DNA from 4 places in the Herbaspirillum sp. Her2 genome. Region 1 is predicted to be linked to each of the others. Evidence: predicted binding sites of a transcription regulator. Region 1 holds the regulator's gene; each other region holds the start of a gene.
The links. The regulator sigma-54, encoded in region 1, starts transcription at its own class of promoters, with help from an activator protein. The targets are predictions, from matches to a motif close to TGGCANGNAANCTGCTTT.

Region 1 (4,208 bases):
GGATGGCCTTGCCGGAAAAGCCGCATTGGGGGAACTGTGCAGTGCCCTTCATGAACAGCACCACGGGGTTTTGGGTCACGGTTTCTTTGATCCAGGATTGGACGTCGCTCATGGCTGTGCCTTTAAAAATGGGATTGCCCGACATTATAGGGAAAAGCCGGCGGGCGCGTTGAAATCGCCTGCATGCTGGTGGCCTGTCTGAACGGGAAAAAAATTGCATCGAGGAAATGATTTATATCGTATGCAAATTCTTGTGTCGAAGATGAGGGTGCCGTGAAGACATTCAAGCCGTCCCTTGCATCATCGTCAGCAGCGGCGGTGGAAAAGTTGCTTTACGCAATGATTTATATCTTTTCCACAGGCTTGGCCAGTTCGGCGGCCGCAAATGAAAAAGGGCGCTTGCGCGCCCCTTCCTCATGAAATTCGGCTGGCTTTCTCAGCAGCCTTGCGGCTGCGAGGTGGCTTGCCGAGGGTGTCCTGGCTTATGCCGCTCCGGCCACCGCATCCTCCGGCGTTTCGTCCGGCAGGCGCTTGGCCATGGAGTGATGCTCCTGCAACTTGTCCTTGTGCTTGATGACCTGGCGATCGAGCTTGTCGATCAGCGTGTCAATGGCAGCGTAGAGGTCGTGTGCGATGCTTTCCGCATGTAGATCCTTCCCCTTGATGTGGACGTTGATTTCCGCTTTTTGGCGCTTTTCCTTTTCTGTGAGTTTATCTACGCTCAGGATCACGCTGACGTCGATCACGTTGTCGAAATGGCGCTTGATACGCGAGAGCTTGCTTTGCACGTATTCCCGGATGGCGGGGGTCAGTTCGAGGTGGTGTCCACTGATGGTCAGATTCATACAAGACTCCTATCGTGAAGTCACTGGAGGTTCGTGCAATCGATCCTGCTGCAGCTGTACCACGGGCACGGTCTTCGTGTCGGATGGCGCGGGCATCAGTCGGATGCTTGCCTGAACACAGCAACGGTACTGCAGAAAAACTGAGGAAAAACTCAGAGGGACTTGCGGAGATTGACCGGCGGAATCTTCAACACTTCGCGGTATTTGGCGACTGTGCGTCGCGCGACCACCATGCCTTGTTCTGCCAGCATATCCGCAATCTTGCTATCGGATAATGGGGTCTGCGGGTTCTCGGCTCCTATCAACTGTTTGATCAGCGCCCGTATCGCGGTGGAGGATGCTTCACCTCCGGTTTCAGTCGCGACATGGCTACCGAAGAAGTATTTCAACTCAAACATTCCATGCGGAGTGAGCATGTATTTCTGAGTCGTCACGCGAGAGATGGTGCTCTCGTGTAGACCCAGTGTATCAGCAATTTCACGCAGCACAAGGGGGCGCATGGCGACTGCCCCATGTGAAAAGAAGTTTCTTTGACGTTCCACAATAGCCTGCGCGACGCGCAAAATTGTATCGAAACGTTGCCGCATGTTCTTGATGAGCCACTTGGCTTCCTGCAACTGCGACGACAGCGAACCTTCTCCCTTGGCTTGCTTCAATGCACTGGCATACATCGCATTGACGCGCAGCTTGGGCATGACCTCATGGTTGAGCATGACCTGCCAGCCGTTCTTTGTCTGCTTGACAATCACGTCCGGCACCACATAGTCCGAGGCATCGCGCGCGAATTCCGCACCCGGATGCGGACGGCACTGGCGGATCACGGCCTGCGCTTCACGCAGGTCTTCGTCATCGCAATCCAGTGCCTTCTTGATCTTGTTGAAATCGCGTTGTGCAAACAGCGGCAGGTAATCCTCCACGATCCTCAAGGCCAGCTTGCGCGTCACGAAGGGAATCTTGGGCAGGCGGCGGATCTGCAGGGCCAGGCATTCGCCGGCACTGCGCGCACCGACACCCGCCGGGTCCAGGCTCTGCAGCAGCTTGAGCGAAATCGACAGCTCTTCCATGTCGATGCCCAGCTCTTCGGGCAGGCGCGCGTGGATGTCTTCCAGCGGCTCTTCCAGATAGCCGCTCTCGTCGAGCGCATCGGTGAGCAGTTCCAGCAGCGCACGATCACGCAGGGTGCGTGCGGTCACGCGGATCTGTTCCAGCAGGTGTTCGCGCAGGGTCAGTTCGTGCGCTTCGAGTTGTGGACGGGCATCGTCATCGTCTGGCGACTTGCCGCTGCGCGCGACGTCGTCGAAGCTCCAGTCGGCATCCCCCGTGACACCGGCTTCCGGCGCGTTGTCCTGGTAGTCGAAGCTGGAATCGCCATCGCTGGCGGCCGGGGCCGCTTCGCCGCTGCCTTCGTGACTGGTTTCGGCAACGCCGCTGGAGGGCGAACTGGAGACCGCGCCATCGGCCAGCAGACGTACCGAATTGTCGAGCGCGTCGTCGAGGCGTTCCAGCAGGGGATTATCGGAGAGGATCTGTTCCAGTTCCTGGTGCAGTTCCAGCGTCGACAGTTGCAACAGTCTGATCGACTGCTGCAGTTGCGGCGTCAATGCGAGGTGCTGCGAGGTACGTAACTGGAGCGACTGTTTCATCTGTCTTTCTGAAAGCGGCGTGGCCCGCTGGTTGCTCTGCCGGTCGTTGCGTATTGCGTATTGCTTGTTGCGTATTACGTGATGTGCACTCTGTATTTCTTCAAGCGTATCGGGCAAGCCGACTGCACCGCTTACATGCGGAAATGCTCGCCCAGATACACGCGGCGCACCGACTCGTTGGCGATGATCTCTTCCGGATTGCCGCTGGCCAGCACCGTGCCCTGGTTGATGATGTAGGCGCGATCACAGATGCCCAGCGTTTCGCGCACGTTGTGGTCGGTGATCAGCACGCCGATGCCGCGTTCCTTCAGGAAGCGCACGATGCGCTGAATCTCGATCACGGCAATCGGGTCGATACCGGCGAACGGTTCATCCAGCAGCACGAAGCGCGGATCGGTGGCCAGTGCGCGGGCGATCTCGACGCGCCGGCGTTCACCGCCCGAGAGCGACAGCGCCTGGCTTTCGCGCAGCTTCTCGATCTGCAATTCGTGCAGCAGGTTGTTGAGGCGGCCTTCGATTTCATCGCGCGAGAGCGGCTTGCCCTCTTCCCGGCGCAGTTCCAGCACGGCGCGGATATTGTCTTCCACCGTCAGCTTGCGGAATACCGAGGCTTCCTGCGGCAGGTAGGACAAGCCCATGGTGGCACGCTTGTGGATCGGCATGCGCGAAATGGACGCGCCATCGAGGTCGATCTCGCCACCATCGGAAGGCACCAGTCCCACGATCATGTAGAACGAGGTGGTCTTGCCGGCCCCATTGGGGCCGAGCAGGCCGACCACCTCGCCGCTGCGCAATTCCATCGAGACATCGCGCACTACCTGGCGCGCGCCATAACTTTTCTTCAGGCCGCGAACGACCAGCGAGCTGACTGCCATCGTTACTGATCCTTTCCGCTGTCGCGACGCGTTGCAGGCTGCGCGGCGTTGTTCTTGCCCGCGGGCTGGGCCGACGGGGTGGCCGGCGCGGTGCTGCCTGCCGGCGGCGGATTCTTGGGCTGGATCACCGCAGTGATGCGGCCTGCGCCCGGCTTGCTCTCGCCGGTGGCGGTGTTGTTCACGGAATAGAATTCGGCGCGGCTGTCGTAGGAGATGAATTCGCCGTTGACTTCATCGGTGATGCGATCGCCGTCCATGCGCTGGATGTGCGCGCGCTGGAACAGCTTGGAGATTTCGGTCTGCTCCGAATACTCGATGCGCTCGGCCTGGCCTTCGATCCACAGGTTGGGACCGCCGTCACGCTTCTGGCGGAAGTTGGCCAGCGCGCCCGGGGCCGCATACAGCACCGCATTTTCATAACCGTACTGGTCGGTCGTCAATACCACGCGGCCGGCCTTGATGATCAGCGTGCCGCGGGTCATGACCACGTTGCCGGTAAAGGTCTTCACCTGGCGCACGTCATCGTAGACCATCTGGTCTGCCTCGATGTTGGTCGGCTTGGTGGAGTCCGCCTTCTCGGCGTTGGCCACGCCGCACACGGCAGCCAGCATCAGCATCGGCAGTAAGAATGAGCGTTTCATTGGGTTCCTGTCTGATCGGTTCTTGGCGTTTTTATCCCGGAGTCATCCGGCTTAGCGTTTCTTCGGAGTGGGCTCGTAATAGCCGCGGACATTGCCGAACAGCTGCACCACCTGGGTCGCATTGTTGGCCACCATGCCCACGCCGTTCAGGCGCGTGGTGCCCATGGTCATGGCCACCGGCTTGTCGGTCTTGACGATTTCATC
Region 2 (4,208 bases), 540 kb from region 1:
TCTACGGCATCGTCATGCGCGACCAGTACACCGGTCTCGACAATGGCAACAGCCTGGCGCTGGGGATCCGGCATCGCTTCTGAGGCCGCTTTCCGCTCATGCGCCAGATCGATCATCGACAGCTCATTGATCTCTGGCACAGATAAATGGCAAACGGCAACAAGTCCGTTCCGCCTTGCGCATTCCTGAGTCATCTCTTTGCACCAGCACGGTGAATTCCGCCGCGTTGGTGCTTTTTTTTGCATTGGCACATTTCCTGCATGACGGGAAGTGTTGCAGCGGCGCCGCGCCGTCTCATCCGGCTATCGCCGCACTGCAACAAATCCTTTACCATGCGCCCCAGCGGCGGCTGCCGACGACAGAAGGCAGCCGCACACCGATGGCCGATCCGGCTTACCCGCCGGCTGAGCCATTGACGTGACGCGTTCGTTATCCACGATTGATGATTGGTATTGCCATGACGACTTCCACTGCGGATTCCTCGCCCTCCTCGCCGATTGCCTCCGCGCCTCCTGCGCGCGCAACGCCTCCTGCCACCCCGGCCGTGCGCCACAGCTGGATCGACAACCTGCAGGGCCAGCTCTTCGGGGTGGTGATGATCGCCTTCGGCATGTCCATGCTGCACAGCCTGGGCCTGATCATCGGCCAGATCGCCGGCGTGGCCTTCCTGGTGACCTATGCCACCGGGATCAGCTTCGGCATGGCCTTTACCCTCATCAACCTGCCCTTCTACCTGCTGGCCGCCCTGCGCATGGGTGCGGCCTTCACCTGGCGCACGCTGGCGGCCGTCACCGCCGTGTCGGTCCTGACCAACGTGGCTGGCAACTACATCAGCTACAGCCATCTCGATCCCGCCGTCGGTGCCGTGCTGGCCGGTCTGTGCGTGGGCATTGGCCTGATCGGCCTGTTCCGCCACCAGGCCAGCTGCGGCGGCATGAGCATCCTGGCCACCTATGTGCAGGAACGCACCGGCTTCAAGGCCGGCTGGCTGCTCATGGGTTTCGACCTGGCGCTGTTTGCGACGGCGGCGCTGTTCCTGCCGATGGATCGCGTGTTCTATTCGCTGGTGGGCGCCATCACGATGAACCTGTTCGTGGCGTGGAATCATCGCTACGAGTGGTATATCGCCCGCTAGCGCTGGCAGGGGAAGCGCCGGGCGGGGCGATTCCATTACAATCCGGGACATCCATGCATCGCACGAATCTTGCTCGCGATGCGGCCAGCCATTGTGATTCTTAGCCCTGCCCGCCATGAGCCAAGTCCTGAACTACCTGATCACCGCCCGCCGCTGCGAAGCGGAAGAACTGCAACGCTTGGCACACACCTGCCAGCTGGTACTGACCGTGGGCAAGCTCATCCATTGCCTGCAGCAGGAACGCGGCCTGTCCAACATCTATCTCGGTTCGCGCGGCGAGCGGGATGCGCAGGCCTGGCAGGAGCGCGTGGCCGCCAGCCAGGCGGCCCAGTGCGAGTTCGACACCTGGCTCGGCTCCACCGTCCCCGACAACGCCCTCTCCAACGGCGCTCGCCTCTACACCCGCATCGCCTTCGCCCTGCATGCGCTGGACGGGCTGCCCAAGCTGCGCGCCGATGTCGCCGCACTGGCCTGCACCCCGGCGGCCAGCTACGAGCGTTTCAAGACCGTGGTGGGTGCCTTGCTGGCGCTGGTATTCGAAGCCGCTGACGTGGCGGTGGATCCGCAGATTTCGCGGTTGCTGGTGGCGCTGTTCAACCTGATGCAAGGCAAGGAATTTGCCGGCCGCGAACGGGCCGCCGGAGCTGCCGCCTTCGTCACGGGCAAGATCACGCGCGAACAGGAACAGACCATCGAGACCCAGATCGAGATGCAGGAACAGGCCCTGCGCCGTTTCGAATCCTTCGCCGAAGGCTTCCGCAATGAATGGAGCGCCATGCAGGCCACGCTGCCGCTGGCCGATCTGGAACGCCTGCGCCGCAAGCTGCTCACCGCCCACGGCCGGCCGCTGGATCCCGAGCTGGCCGATGCCTGGTATCAGTGCTGCTCCACCCGCATGGACGGCCTGCATCGGGTCGAGATCCATCTCGCGCAATACGTGCAGTCGCAATGCCAGGACAAGATCCGCCAATTGCAGAAGGACCTGGACCATCAGGGCCAGTTCTTCACGCAGGCCGATGACCGTGATCCGCTGGCCTCGCTGACGGCCTTCGCCTCCGGCCTGGATGGCCAGCCGTTGCCGGACGGCTCGCTGAGCGCGGGCGTGGGCCCGCACCTGACCCAATCCATCGTCGACATCCTGCGCACCCAGTCCGAACGCCTGCAGAACCTGACCCAGGAACTGGCCACCGTGCGCGAGAGCCTGGAAGAACGCAAGCTCATCGAACGCGCCAAGGGCGTGCTGATGATGAAGCAGGGCCTCAACGAAGAGGCCGCCTATCGCCTGCTGCGCAAGCATGCGATGAACCAGAACCGGCGCATTGCCGAAGTGGCGCAGGCGATCCTGTCGCTGACCGAGATCCTGCCGGACGCCTGATCCGGCCTCCCTGCCCTCGCTCTTTCAAGCAGCCAGCAGCCGGCTTTCGATGTGACGCTGCCCGGCCAGCGGCCGCCCATGGGCGCGCTGCAGGGCATCGGCCACACCCAGCAGCCTCTGGTCGCTGAAGGCCGGACCGAATACCGTGATGCCCCAGGGCAGGCCGTTCTTCATGAAATTCATGGGCGTGGCCACGGCAGCGTAATCCAGCATGTTCATGAAGTTGGTGTACCAGCCCAGGTCCGAATTGCGCTGCACCGGCTGCTCGCGCAATTCTTCCAGCGTCACCGGGCGCGGATAGGCCGGCGTCACCACGCAATCGACGGTGGCCAGGATGCGGTCGCATTCGGCCTTCAGTTGCTGCAGGCGATATTGCGCGCGGAAGGTATCGACGGCACTGAACTGCGGCGCCTTGCGCAGCACGTCGCGAATCACCGGCAGGATTTCCTGAGGCTGTTCCTGCAGCAGTGCCTCGATGGTGCTGTAGCGTTCTGCTACCCACGGCCCTTCGTAGAGCAGACGCGCTGCCTCCAGGAAGGGAGTGAAATCGATAGTCACGGGCACGCCGCCGATGGCCTCCATCTGCTCCAGCGCCTCCACGAACAGGACCGGACTCTCGCTGCAGCCGAGGAATTCCAGCTGGCGCGGCACCCCCACGCGCAAGCCTTTGCGCGGTGGCTGGAAGGCCGCTGCATCGTTCTGCGGCAGGTTGGCGCGGCTGTATTCATCGCGCTCATCGGGCTGCATGGCCTGCGTGCAAAGCGCCAGCAGGTGGCTGGCCTCGGCCGCCGTGGCAGTGAAGAAGGTCACGCAATCCAGCGTGCGGCAGGCGGGGACCACGCCGGCAGTGGAGAGCAAACCCTTGGTCGCCTTCAACCCGACCAGATTGTTCAGGGCGGCGGGAACGCGGCCACTGCCGGCGGTATCGGTGCCCAATGCAAAACTGCTCAAGCCCAATGCCACCGCCAGCGACGAGCCGGAGGATGAACCGCCGGAAGGATAATCCGGATGCACGCTGTTGCGGCAAGCGCCATAGGGCGAACGCGTGCCGTTGAGGCCGGTGGCGAACTGATCCAGATTGCATTTGCCCACGGGGATCGCGCCCAGTGCGATGAGCTGCGCCACCAGCGTGGCGCTCTCGCGCGGCACGTAGCTGAAGGCCGGACAGGCGGCCGTAGTGGGGATGCCGGCCAAGTCGATGTTGTCCTTGATCGAGAACGGCACGCCATACAGGGGCAGGCTGTGCGGGGATTGCCCTTCCAGTGCCTGCAGGTAGGGCTCGGTTTCCTCCTCGCTCAACAGGTGGATGTAGAGCCGGTATTGCGGGTTGAGCGCGATGGCACTCTCACGCAGGCGGCCGATCACGGCGCGCGGCGACAGGCTGCCATCACGATAGGCCGCCGTGAGCGCATCGATGCGCAGGTCAAAGGAATGGATCATGCGGCCTCCTCTTCAGTGTTTTCCATGACCAGCACGCACTGTCCCGCGCGCACCGGACTACCCGGCTGCACCCGCACTTCGGCGACGATGCCCGCTTCAGGCGCGGTGATGTTGATTTCCATCTTCATCGACTCCAGGATCATCAGCAGCTCACCCTGCGCCACACGCTGGCCGGGGCTGACCTTGACCTGCCACAGGTTGCCGGCAATCGGCGCATCCACCGCCAGCTGGCCCGCCTGCAGCGGCTGGTGCTCCTGC
Region 3 (4,208 bases), 2.1 Mb from region 1:
GCCCGGTCTCGGCAGCCGCTTCGGCCACATCCAGGCCGCGCTCCGGATCGATCCAGCAGTGCTCGATGCCGCTGCCATGCGCCTGCCTGAGGTCAGCTTCGTTCTTGAGCAGGAACTTGTTCTTCCAGAACGGATGGTCCAGCCAGGCCGCTTCGAAGCCGCAGAAATACATCCCGAGGACCAGATCCTCCGTTTTAATTTTTTTCAACATTTCTCGTACATCTTTCCGGCGCACCGGGGAACGGGTTGGCGTGGCATCCCTGGGCCGCAGGCGGTGGAGCGCCGAGGGCAGTGCGGTCAGGATTGCCGGTCGTTAATGATCTCATATGCATGACCATATGTGAACGATTCTGCTTGTTGCAATTTCGCCAATTTCGTCCCGAACGGGCCGCTCAGACCACCGCCGGCTTGATCAGCGGCTGCTCGGCGAGGGTGCTGCGGATCAGGCCCAGGGCGTGCTGCAGGTCACTGCGGCTGGCGACGCCGCCGATGCACACCCGTACCGCCTGCAGCGGGGCCGCTGTCACCGAGAAGGCGTCCACGCCCACCACGGCCACGCCGTTGCTGCGCATCTGCGCCGAAAAGCTGCTGGCCTGCCAGCCGCCGGGCAGCTTGAGCCACAGATGGAAGGCCTCCGCTTCCGAGGCATAACTGTGCTCGGGGAGGATGCGGGCCACGATCTTCTGCCGCGCCATCGATTCCTTGCGGATGTTGGCCAGCGCCAGGTCGGCCACGCCGTCGCGGATCCAGTGTGTGGCGAGGGTCGAGGTGAGTGGCGAGGCCATCACCGTGGTGGCGCGCAGGGCTGCGGTCAGGCGCGCGGCGGCGGCGTCGTCGGGGGCCACCATGTAGGCAATGCGCAGGCCCGCGCCTACGCTTTTGGCCAGGCCGGTCACATAGTAAGTCAGCTCGCTGCCGATGCTGGCGATGGCCGGCGGCGCTGCGCGTGGCAGGAAGCCATAGGCGTCATCCTCGATGATGGCCACTTCATAATGGCGCGCAATGTCCACCAGCGCCTGGCGGCGTGACAGCGAGGTGGTGCAGGTGGTCGGATTGAGCAGGGTGGGATTGCAGTACAGCGCCTTGGGCGCATATTGCGCGCAGGCACCGGCGAAGGCCACGGCATCGATGCCTTCGTTGTCCATCGGCAAGCCGACCAGCTTGATGTTGAGATGGCCGGCCAGCGCCCGCAGGCCGGGATAGGTCACGTCCTCGCAACAGAGCACGCCGCCCGGCCCGACCAGCATGGTCAGGATGGCCAGCAGCGCACATTGTGCGCCCGGCGTCACCAGCACCCGCTCCGGTTCCACCACCAGCGCGCGCCGGCGCAGCCAGAGCGCGCCGGCCTCACGATCCTCAGTCGAGCCGCCGAAATCCTGATAGCGCAGCAGATCACGCAGGCGGCCGTTGACCTTGTTCCAGCCCGCCTGCATCAATTCCATCAGCTCCGGCGACTCCGGCTCGGGCGGCATGTTCATCGACATGTCGACGTTGGGCCGGCCTTCGGTCACGCGCGGAATGCGCGGCCGGCGCTTGCCGCAGACGAAGGTGCCGCGTCCCACCACCGAATCCACCAGGCCGCGCCGATGCGCTTCCGTATAGGCGCGGGCCACGGTGGTGAAGTCCAGGTCCAGCAACTCGGCCAGCTTGCGCTGCGGCGGCAGACGCTGTTCGGGTTGCAGGTGGCCGGTGGCGACATCCTCGGCAATCGCATTGGCGATGGCCATATAGAGCGGGCCGCCGCCCTTCTTCAACTTGGGAACCCACACGCTGCTGTGCTTGGACATGGTGCCTTCCTTGATTGCCGGCGTTCAATATTGACTGCATCGAAACATCTCATTGAATGCAAGTTGCATTCCATCCAATCGCCGCCGCGGTTGTCGCCAATTGCACCGTCGTGCATCACGTCGCGCGCCCTTGCGCACCAACTCAACACATCTCGCCGCGCCAGAGTGCAAGCGGGTTTGCGCGGTGTTGGCGAATTGTATGGAGCGATTGAATGGATTGCTTCGCCAGGGTCAAAAAACACCTCGCCGATCATGATTCGCCAAGCCGCACCGATGCTGGCCTGCGCCTTCGCGTGGAGAGATTGACGGGATTTTTATGCAGTCAATTCCTGCATTGACGGGGTGCCGGTGGCACGCCTGATGCATTCAATGCCAGCGTCGCGGCGAGGTCGCCGGACCACTTCCCCAAGTGCCGACCCACAGCAATCGAGAGGAGTATCACCATGCCCGCAGTCACCAAAGCAGCCCACGCCCCCGGCGATTTCCTGGTGGATTATGAAGAGAAGGTATTCGAAGACGTCAAAGCCCAGCCGGGCGAAAAAGCGCTGGTGACCTTCCACACCGTGGCATTCGAAGGCTCGATCGGTTTCGTCAATCTGTTGCAGGCCACGCGCCTGAAGCGCAAGGGTTTCGAGACCTCGATCCTGCTCTATGGCCCCGGCGTGACCCTGGGCGTGCAGCGCGGTTTCCCGACCCTGGGGGATGAGGCTTTTCCCGGTCACCAGAACTTCAACAAGCAGATCGTCAAGTTCATGGAAGAGGGCGGCAAGGTCTACGCCTGCCGCTTCGCGCTGCAGGCTTTGTACGGCCATGGCGAGCCCTCGCTGATCCCGGGCATCCGTCCCATCAATCCGCTGGACGTGCTGGACCTGGTGCTGCTGCATCGTCGCGACAACGCCTTCATTCTCGACACCTGGACCCTGTAAGCGGAAGGGCGGCCCATGAGCATGCACAAGAGAACGGTACGGGCGGCGGCGGTGCAGATCGCGCCCGACCTCGACAGCGAACACGGCACCGTGGCCAAGGTGTGCCAGGCCATCGCCGATGCTGCGGCCCAAGGTGCGCAACTGGTGGTCTTTCCGGAGACCTTCGTTCCCTACTATCCGTACTTCTCGTTCGTGCGGCCGCCCTTCGCTTCGGGGCCGGAACACCTGCTGCTCTACGAGCGCGCCGTGACGGTGCCCGGTCCCGTGACCCAGGCCGTATCCGCCGCCGCTCGCCAACACGGGACGGTGGTGGTACTGGGCGTCAATGAACGCGACCACGGCACGCTCTACAACGCGCAGCTGGTCTTCGATGCCGATGGCACGCTGGTGCTGAAGCGCCGCAAGATCACGCCGACCTATCACGAACGCATGATCTGGGGCCAGGGCGATGCCAGCGGCCTGAAGGTGGTGCCGACCGCCGTCGGCCGTCTCGGTGCACTGGCCTGCTGGGAACACTACAACCCGCTGGCGCGCTACAGCCTGATGGCGCAGCACGAGGAAATCCACTGCGCGCAATTCCCCGGCTCCATGGTGGGGCAGATCTTTGCCGACCAGATGGAGGTGACCATCCGCCATCACGCCCTCGAATCGGGCTGCTTCGTCATCAATGCGACCGGCTGGCTCAGCGATGAACAGATCGCCGCCATCGAGCCCGATCCCCAGGCGCAGAAGGCGCTGCGCGGTGGCTGCTGTACCGCCATCGTGTCGCCCGAAGGCAAGCTGCTGGCCGAGCCCCTGCGCAGTGGCGAAGGCATCCTGGTGGCCGACCTCGACATGGAACTGGTCACCAAGCGCAAGCGCATGATGGATTCGGTGGGCCACTATGCGCGCCCGGAACTGCTGCACCTGGTGATCGATGATCGCCGCACTGCTCCCATGTGCTCGCTGTTCCCGGCCGAACAGCCTGCTCCCGTCACTCATCCTTCCGCGAGGTTCCCTCATGCAGACAGCCGTCATCCAGTTGCATCCCCAGCGCCCGAGCCGCAAGGCGGCCGTGGAGCTGATCTCGGAACTGCAGTCCCTGGGACTGCGTCTTGACGATCCCGCTGCCGGCGCGCAGAGCCGCCGGGGCGGGGCAGGGCCGTCGGATCACAAGGCGGTGACCGTCGATGGTCACACCGTGATGATCCCGGTGCATACCGCCGGGGCCTGGTCCTCGCCCTACGTGGCCACGCAGCCGGGTGCCGATGGCGCTGCCCGCATCCTGCGCGATGGCGTCGAGGTGGGCGTGGTGTCCTTCCCGCATCAGCCGCGCTTCTACAAGATGCAGACCTTCGATGGCATCCCCTACGGCAAGATCGCCACGCTGCATGGCGCCGATGTGCTGGCCACCACCATCCTGCAGAGCTGCATCCGTTACGAGAGCCGCCGCAAGTCCTGCCAGTTCTGCGCCATCGGCCAGTCGCTGGCGGCCGGCCGCACCATCCTGCGCAAG
Region 4 (4,208 bases), 1.0 Mb from region 1:
TCTTCATGGGAGGATTCTTGATGCCTGGGGTCATGTCGTCTCGTGCCGGTCTGGCTGCATCTTGCAAAGGCTTGCCGCGGCGGATGTTGTACTGGATCTGTTTTGACTAGCAATTTTCGGGCGCACTGCCCTGCAGCAGGCGGCACGCCGCGCATAAAAAAAGGGGAAGCAAGCTTCCCCTTTTTCTCCGGATGCGGATTCGATTACAGCGAGTAGTACATGTCGAATTCGATCGGGTGCGTGGTCATGCGGAAGCGTTGGACTTCCTGCATCTTCAGCTCGATGTAGGCATCGATCATGCTGTCGGTGAACACGCCGCCACGGGTCAGGAACTCGCGGTCCTTGTCCAGGTGCTCCAGGGCTTCATCCAGCGAAGCACAGACGGTCGGGATCAGCTTGTCTTCTTCCGGCGGCAGGTGGTACAGGTCCTTGGTGGCAGCTTCGCCCGGGTGGATCTTGTTCTGCACGCCATCCAGACCGGCCATCAGCAGAGCCGAGAAGCACAGGTACGGGTTGGCCAGGGGATCCGGGAAACGGGTCTCGATGCGGCGGCCCTTCGGGTTCGCCACGTGCGGGATACGGATCGAAGCGGAACGGTTGCGGGCCGAGTAGGCCAGCTTGACCGGAGCTTCGAAGCCGGGGACCAGACGCTTGTACGAGTTGGTGCCGGGGTTGGTGATGGCGTTCAGGGCCTTGGCGTGCTTGATGATGCCGCCGATGTAGTACAGCGCGAACTCGGACAGGCCGGCATAGCCGTCGCCAGCGAACAGGTTCTTGCCATCCTTCCAGACCGACTGGTGCACGTGCATGCCGGAGCCGTTGTCGCCAACCAGAGGCTTGGGCATGAAGGTCGCGGTCTTGCCGTAGGTGTGAGCGACGTTCCAGATCACGTACTTCAGGGTCTGGGTCCAGTCAGCGCGCTCGACCAGGGTCGAGAACTTGGTGCCCAGTTCGTTCTGGCCAGCGCCAGCAACTTCGTGGTGGTGCACTTCGACGGGGATGCCCAGGGATTCCAGGATCAGGGACATTTCCGAACGCATGTCCTGGAAGCTGTCGACCGGGGGAACCGGGAAGTAGCCGCCCTTGACGGTCGGACGGTGGCCGGAGTTGCCGCCTTCGATCTTGGCGCCGGTGCTCCAGGAAGCTTCTTCGGAGTCGATCTTGACGAAGGAACCGGACATGTCGGCACCCCAACGGACGCCGTCGAAGATGAAGAATTCGGGTTCCGGACCGAAGTAGGCGGTGTCGCCCAGGCCGGAGGACTTCAGGTAGGCTTCAGCGCGCTTGGCGATGGAGCGCGGATCGCGGTCGTAGCCCTTGCCGTCGGACGGCTCGATCACGTCACATTGCATGAAGAGGGTGGTCTCTTCCATGAACGGGTCGATGTTGGCGGTGTTCGGGTCCGGGATCAGCAGCATGTCGGAGGCTTCGATACCCTTCCAGCCGGCGATCGACGAACCGTCGAAGGCGTGACCGGATTCGAACTTGTCGATGTCGAAATGCGAAACAGGCACGGAAACGTGCTGTTCCTTGCCACGGGTGTCAGCGAAACGGAAGTCGACAAACTTGACTTCGTTGTCCTTCACCATCTTCAAAACCTCTGCGGCCGTCCTTGCCATGCGAATCTCCTAAAACGAGGAAGTAGTATAAATTGGGGTGTTGAGCCGTTTTCTGCGACTGGATCTTTGCATTTGATACAACGGTCTTGCGCCGAACTCAGTCGCGGATGATAGCAGATTCCATGCCACCAACCTTTCAGGTGCGCCAATAATGGAAGTTTTTAGGGAGGACGCGCCAGTTGGGGCGCTGCACGCGGTGCAGAGGCACTGCAGATATGCATTATTTTAGTGCGAATTTCACAAAATGCACCGAACAAATGCATATTCGCGTGATTGAATATGAATTGCACCACTTTCGTGCATGCGCCGTGTTGGGGCAGTCGCCTGATGAGCTGCACGGCGTGCACCAGCTTGGGAAAATTGCCTAACTGTTTATATTGTTTAAAATCATCTCCCTTGAGGCGCACTGACTTCATTGGCTTCATTGCCTTCGTTGCGCTTCAGGGGCTTTCACCGGCATTCCTGCGCTTCCTTGTACGCGCTTCCTTCTTCTTCAGAGGCTTTACCCATGAGCAACGATTCGATTCTCGGCACTGCCACCCAACGCGCGACCGACGGGCAACTGCCCTATGCCGGTGCCGTGACCCCGCAGGAAGCCCTGGCCCTGCTGCAGTCCGATCCCGCCATCAAGCTGGTCGACGTGCGCACCCGCGCCGAGCGAGACTGGGTCGGCGTGGTCCAGATCCCGGCGGCGCAGCACCTGGCGGTGCAGTGGAATCTCTACCCCGAGGGCAAGCCCAATCCGCAGTTCCTCGAACAACTGCAGGAAGTCGCCCGGCCCGGTGAAGTGCTGCTGTTCCTGTGCCGCTCGGGCGTGCGTTCCAAGCATGCCGCCAAGCTGGCCACGGAAAACGGCTACACGCAGTGCTTCGATATCCTGGAAGGCTTTGAAGGCAACAAGGACACCAACGGCCACCGCAAGACCATCGAGGGCTGGTGCAAGGCCGGCCTGCCGTGGGTGGGTGCCTGAACGAATCTGACGGAATCAGGCCTGCAGGCTGCGCGCCTGCAGGGCACTGGCCAGCGACTGCAGCAGCAGGCTGATGGCGGCCTGGCCATCGGCCTCGGCGCGCAGCGCTTCTTCCACGCAATCCAGCAGCGCCACCAGTTCCAGCCGTCCCATGGTCAGGGCGGCTCCCTTCATGCGGTGCGCGAGCTGCACCATCCTTCCCCTGTCGCCCTGCAGGCTGGCCTGTTCGAGCGCCGCCAGATCGTTGCGAGTGGTTTGCAGGAAGAGCCGGTCCAGATCCTGCCCATATTCCTGTTCTGGGGTCATGGCCTGGCCATCCTCTTCATTGTCGAGATCGCACCAGAGGGCCAGCAGGCGCCGGATGGCCTGGGTCTGCAGGGGCTTGGGGAGCATGCCGTCCATGCCGCTGTCCAGACAGCGCTGCACATGCAGGGCGTCGGTTTCGGCGGAAATGCCGATCAGCGGCGTATAAGGACGCTGGCGCTGCGTCTGTTCCAGCTGCCGCACCTGGCGGGCGACTTCCTGACCGGGGATGTCGGGCAGGAAGCAATCCAGCAGCACCAGCCCGTAGGGCCGCGCCCGGATGGCGGCCAATGCGCTGCCGCCATCGGCCACGCAATCGACCTGGCAGCCGAGCCGCTGCAGGCGGTTCTGGATGGCGTAACGAATGGTGACGGAATCATCGACCAGCAGCACGGCCGGTTCACGTTGCCCGGTAGTGGCGCTTTCCCTCTGGTGCGGCATTTACAGCTCCTTGATCTGGTATTCGATCTTGAACAGTTCGTTGTCACTGCGCACGCCCAGCTTGCGGAAGGCCGATTGCTTCTGCCCGCTGATGGTCTTGACGCTGCGTGCGAATTTTTCCGCGATGTCGGTGACCGACATGCCGTCCAGGCAGCAGCGCAGGACTTCCCGTTCGCGCGGCGACAGGCTGGGCATGTCCGACAGCGAGTCCGGCGAGACGTCGGTGCCGCGCGGTCGCCGGCGCGGCGGGCGCACTTCGGGCTGGCTGCGCGTGGCCGCTTCGGCGGCCTGCATGATGGCCAGCTCGCGGGTCATGGTGCTGTTGAGATATTCGCGTCCCCGGCTGATGGTGCGGATGGCGAGGATCAGTTCGGCCAGCTCCTGCGATTTGCTGACGAAACCGCGTGCCCCCGCCTTCATCGCCATGGCCACCGTCGCCGGGCTGCTGTGGGCCGAGGTCACCAGGATCTTGGAACGCGGAAAGCGCACGCGCAAGGCGCGGATCAGGTTGAGACCGTCGATGTCATTGCTGCCCAGCGAATAATCGATCAGCAGCAGATCGGCCGGCGAGGCGCGCAGCGCTGCCATGAGCTCCTTGCTCGTGGCGAAAGCGCCGACCACGGTGAAATCCGGCTCCTCGGCCAGACGCTTGGCCAGGCCGTAACGCACCACGGCGTGGTCGTCCAGCAGCGCGATGCGCAACGCCGATGCCAAGGTCCATGTCATGCGCTATCCCCTCGTATTCTGATCATGTGAAGCCGCTGCGGTGCATCATCAGCCCCCCTTCTGATGCAGCCGCTGACGAAGGCGTTATTGTGGTCGAGCGCCGCCTTCCGGCGCATAAGAATCGTCTGAAAAACAGTGACAAATCGCAG

Region 2: the regulator sigma-54 is predicted to act here: its motif matches at 1,194-1,211, upstream of ACWHXP_RS22595 (nitrate- and nitrite sensing domain-containing protein).
Region 3: the regulator sigma-54 is predicted to act here: its motif matches at 2,137-2,154, upstream of ACWHXP_RS15630 (MSMEG_0572/Sll0783 family nitrogen starvation response protein).
Region 4: the regulator sigma-54 is predicted to act here: its motif matches at 1,730-1,747, upstream of glnA (type I glutamate--ammonia ligase).

Annotation. Positions count from the first base shown of each region.
Region 1 is NZ_CM176331.1:5,521,563-5,525,770, forward strand. It holds gene grxD (Grx4 family monothiol glutaredoxin) at 1-112, opposite strand, end outside; gene ACWHXP_RS25095 (hypothetical protein) at 274-420, shown strand; gene hpf (ribosome hibernation-promoting factor, HPF/YfiA family) at 483-845, opposite strand; gene ACWHXP_RS25105 (RNA polymerase factor sigma-54) at 998-2,488, opposite strand; gene lptB (LPS export ABC transporter ATP-binding protein) at 2,620-3,363, opposite strand; gene lptA (lipopolysaccharide transport periplasmic protein LptA) at 3,366-4,004, opposite strand; gene lptC (LPS export ABC transporter periplasmic protein LptC) at 4,056-4,208, opposite strand, start outside.
Region 2 is NZ_CM176331.1:4,983,467-4,987,674, reverse strand. It holds gene ACWHXP_RS22605 (porin) at 1-83, shown strand, start outside; gene ACWHXP_RS22600 (YitT family protein) at 458-1,135, shown strand; gene ACWHXP_RS22595 (nitrate- and nitrite sensing domain-containing protein) at 1,251-2,510, shown strand; gene atzF (allophanate hydrolase) at 2,535-3,950, opposite strand; gene uca (urea carboxylase) at 3,947-4,208, opposite strand, start outside.
Region 3 is NZ_CM176331.1:3,452,740-3,456,947, reverse strand. It holds gene ACWHXP_RS15640 (HD-GYP domain-containing protein) at 1-211, opposite strand, end outside; gene ACWHXP_RS15635 (aminotransferase-like domain-containing protein) at 393-1,787, opposite strand; gene ACWHXP_RS15630 (MSMEG_0572/Sll0783 family nitrogen starvation response protein) at 2,231-2,713, shown strand; gene ACWHXP_RS15625 (Nit6803 family nitrilase) at 2,729-3,811, shown strand; gene ACWHXP_RS15620 (MSMEG_0568 family radical SAM protein) at 3,768-4,208, shown strand, end outside.
Region 4 is NZ_CM176331.1:911,114-915,321, reverse strand. It holds gene glnL (nitrogen regulation protein NR(II)) at 1-7, opposite strand, end outside; gene glnA (type I glutamate--ammonia ligase) at 204-1,619, opposite strand; gene ACWHXP_RS04205 (rhodanese-like domain-containing protein) at 2,128-2,589, shown strand; gene ACWHXP_RS04200 (response regulator) at 2,605-3,333, opposite strand; gene ACWHXP_RS04195 (response regulator transcription factor) at 3,334-4,059, opposite strand.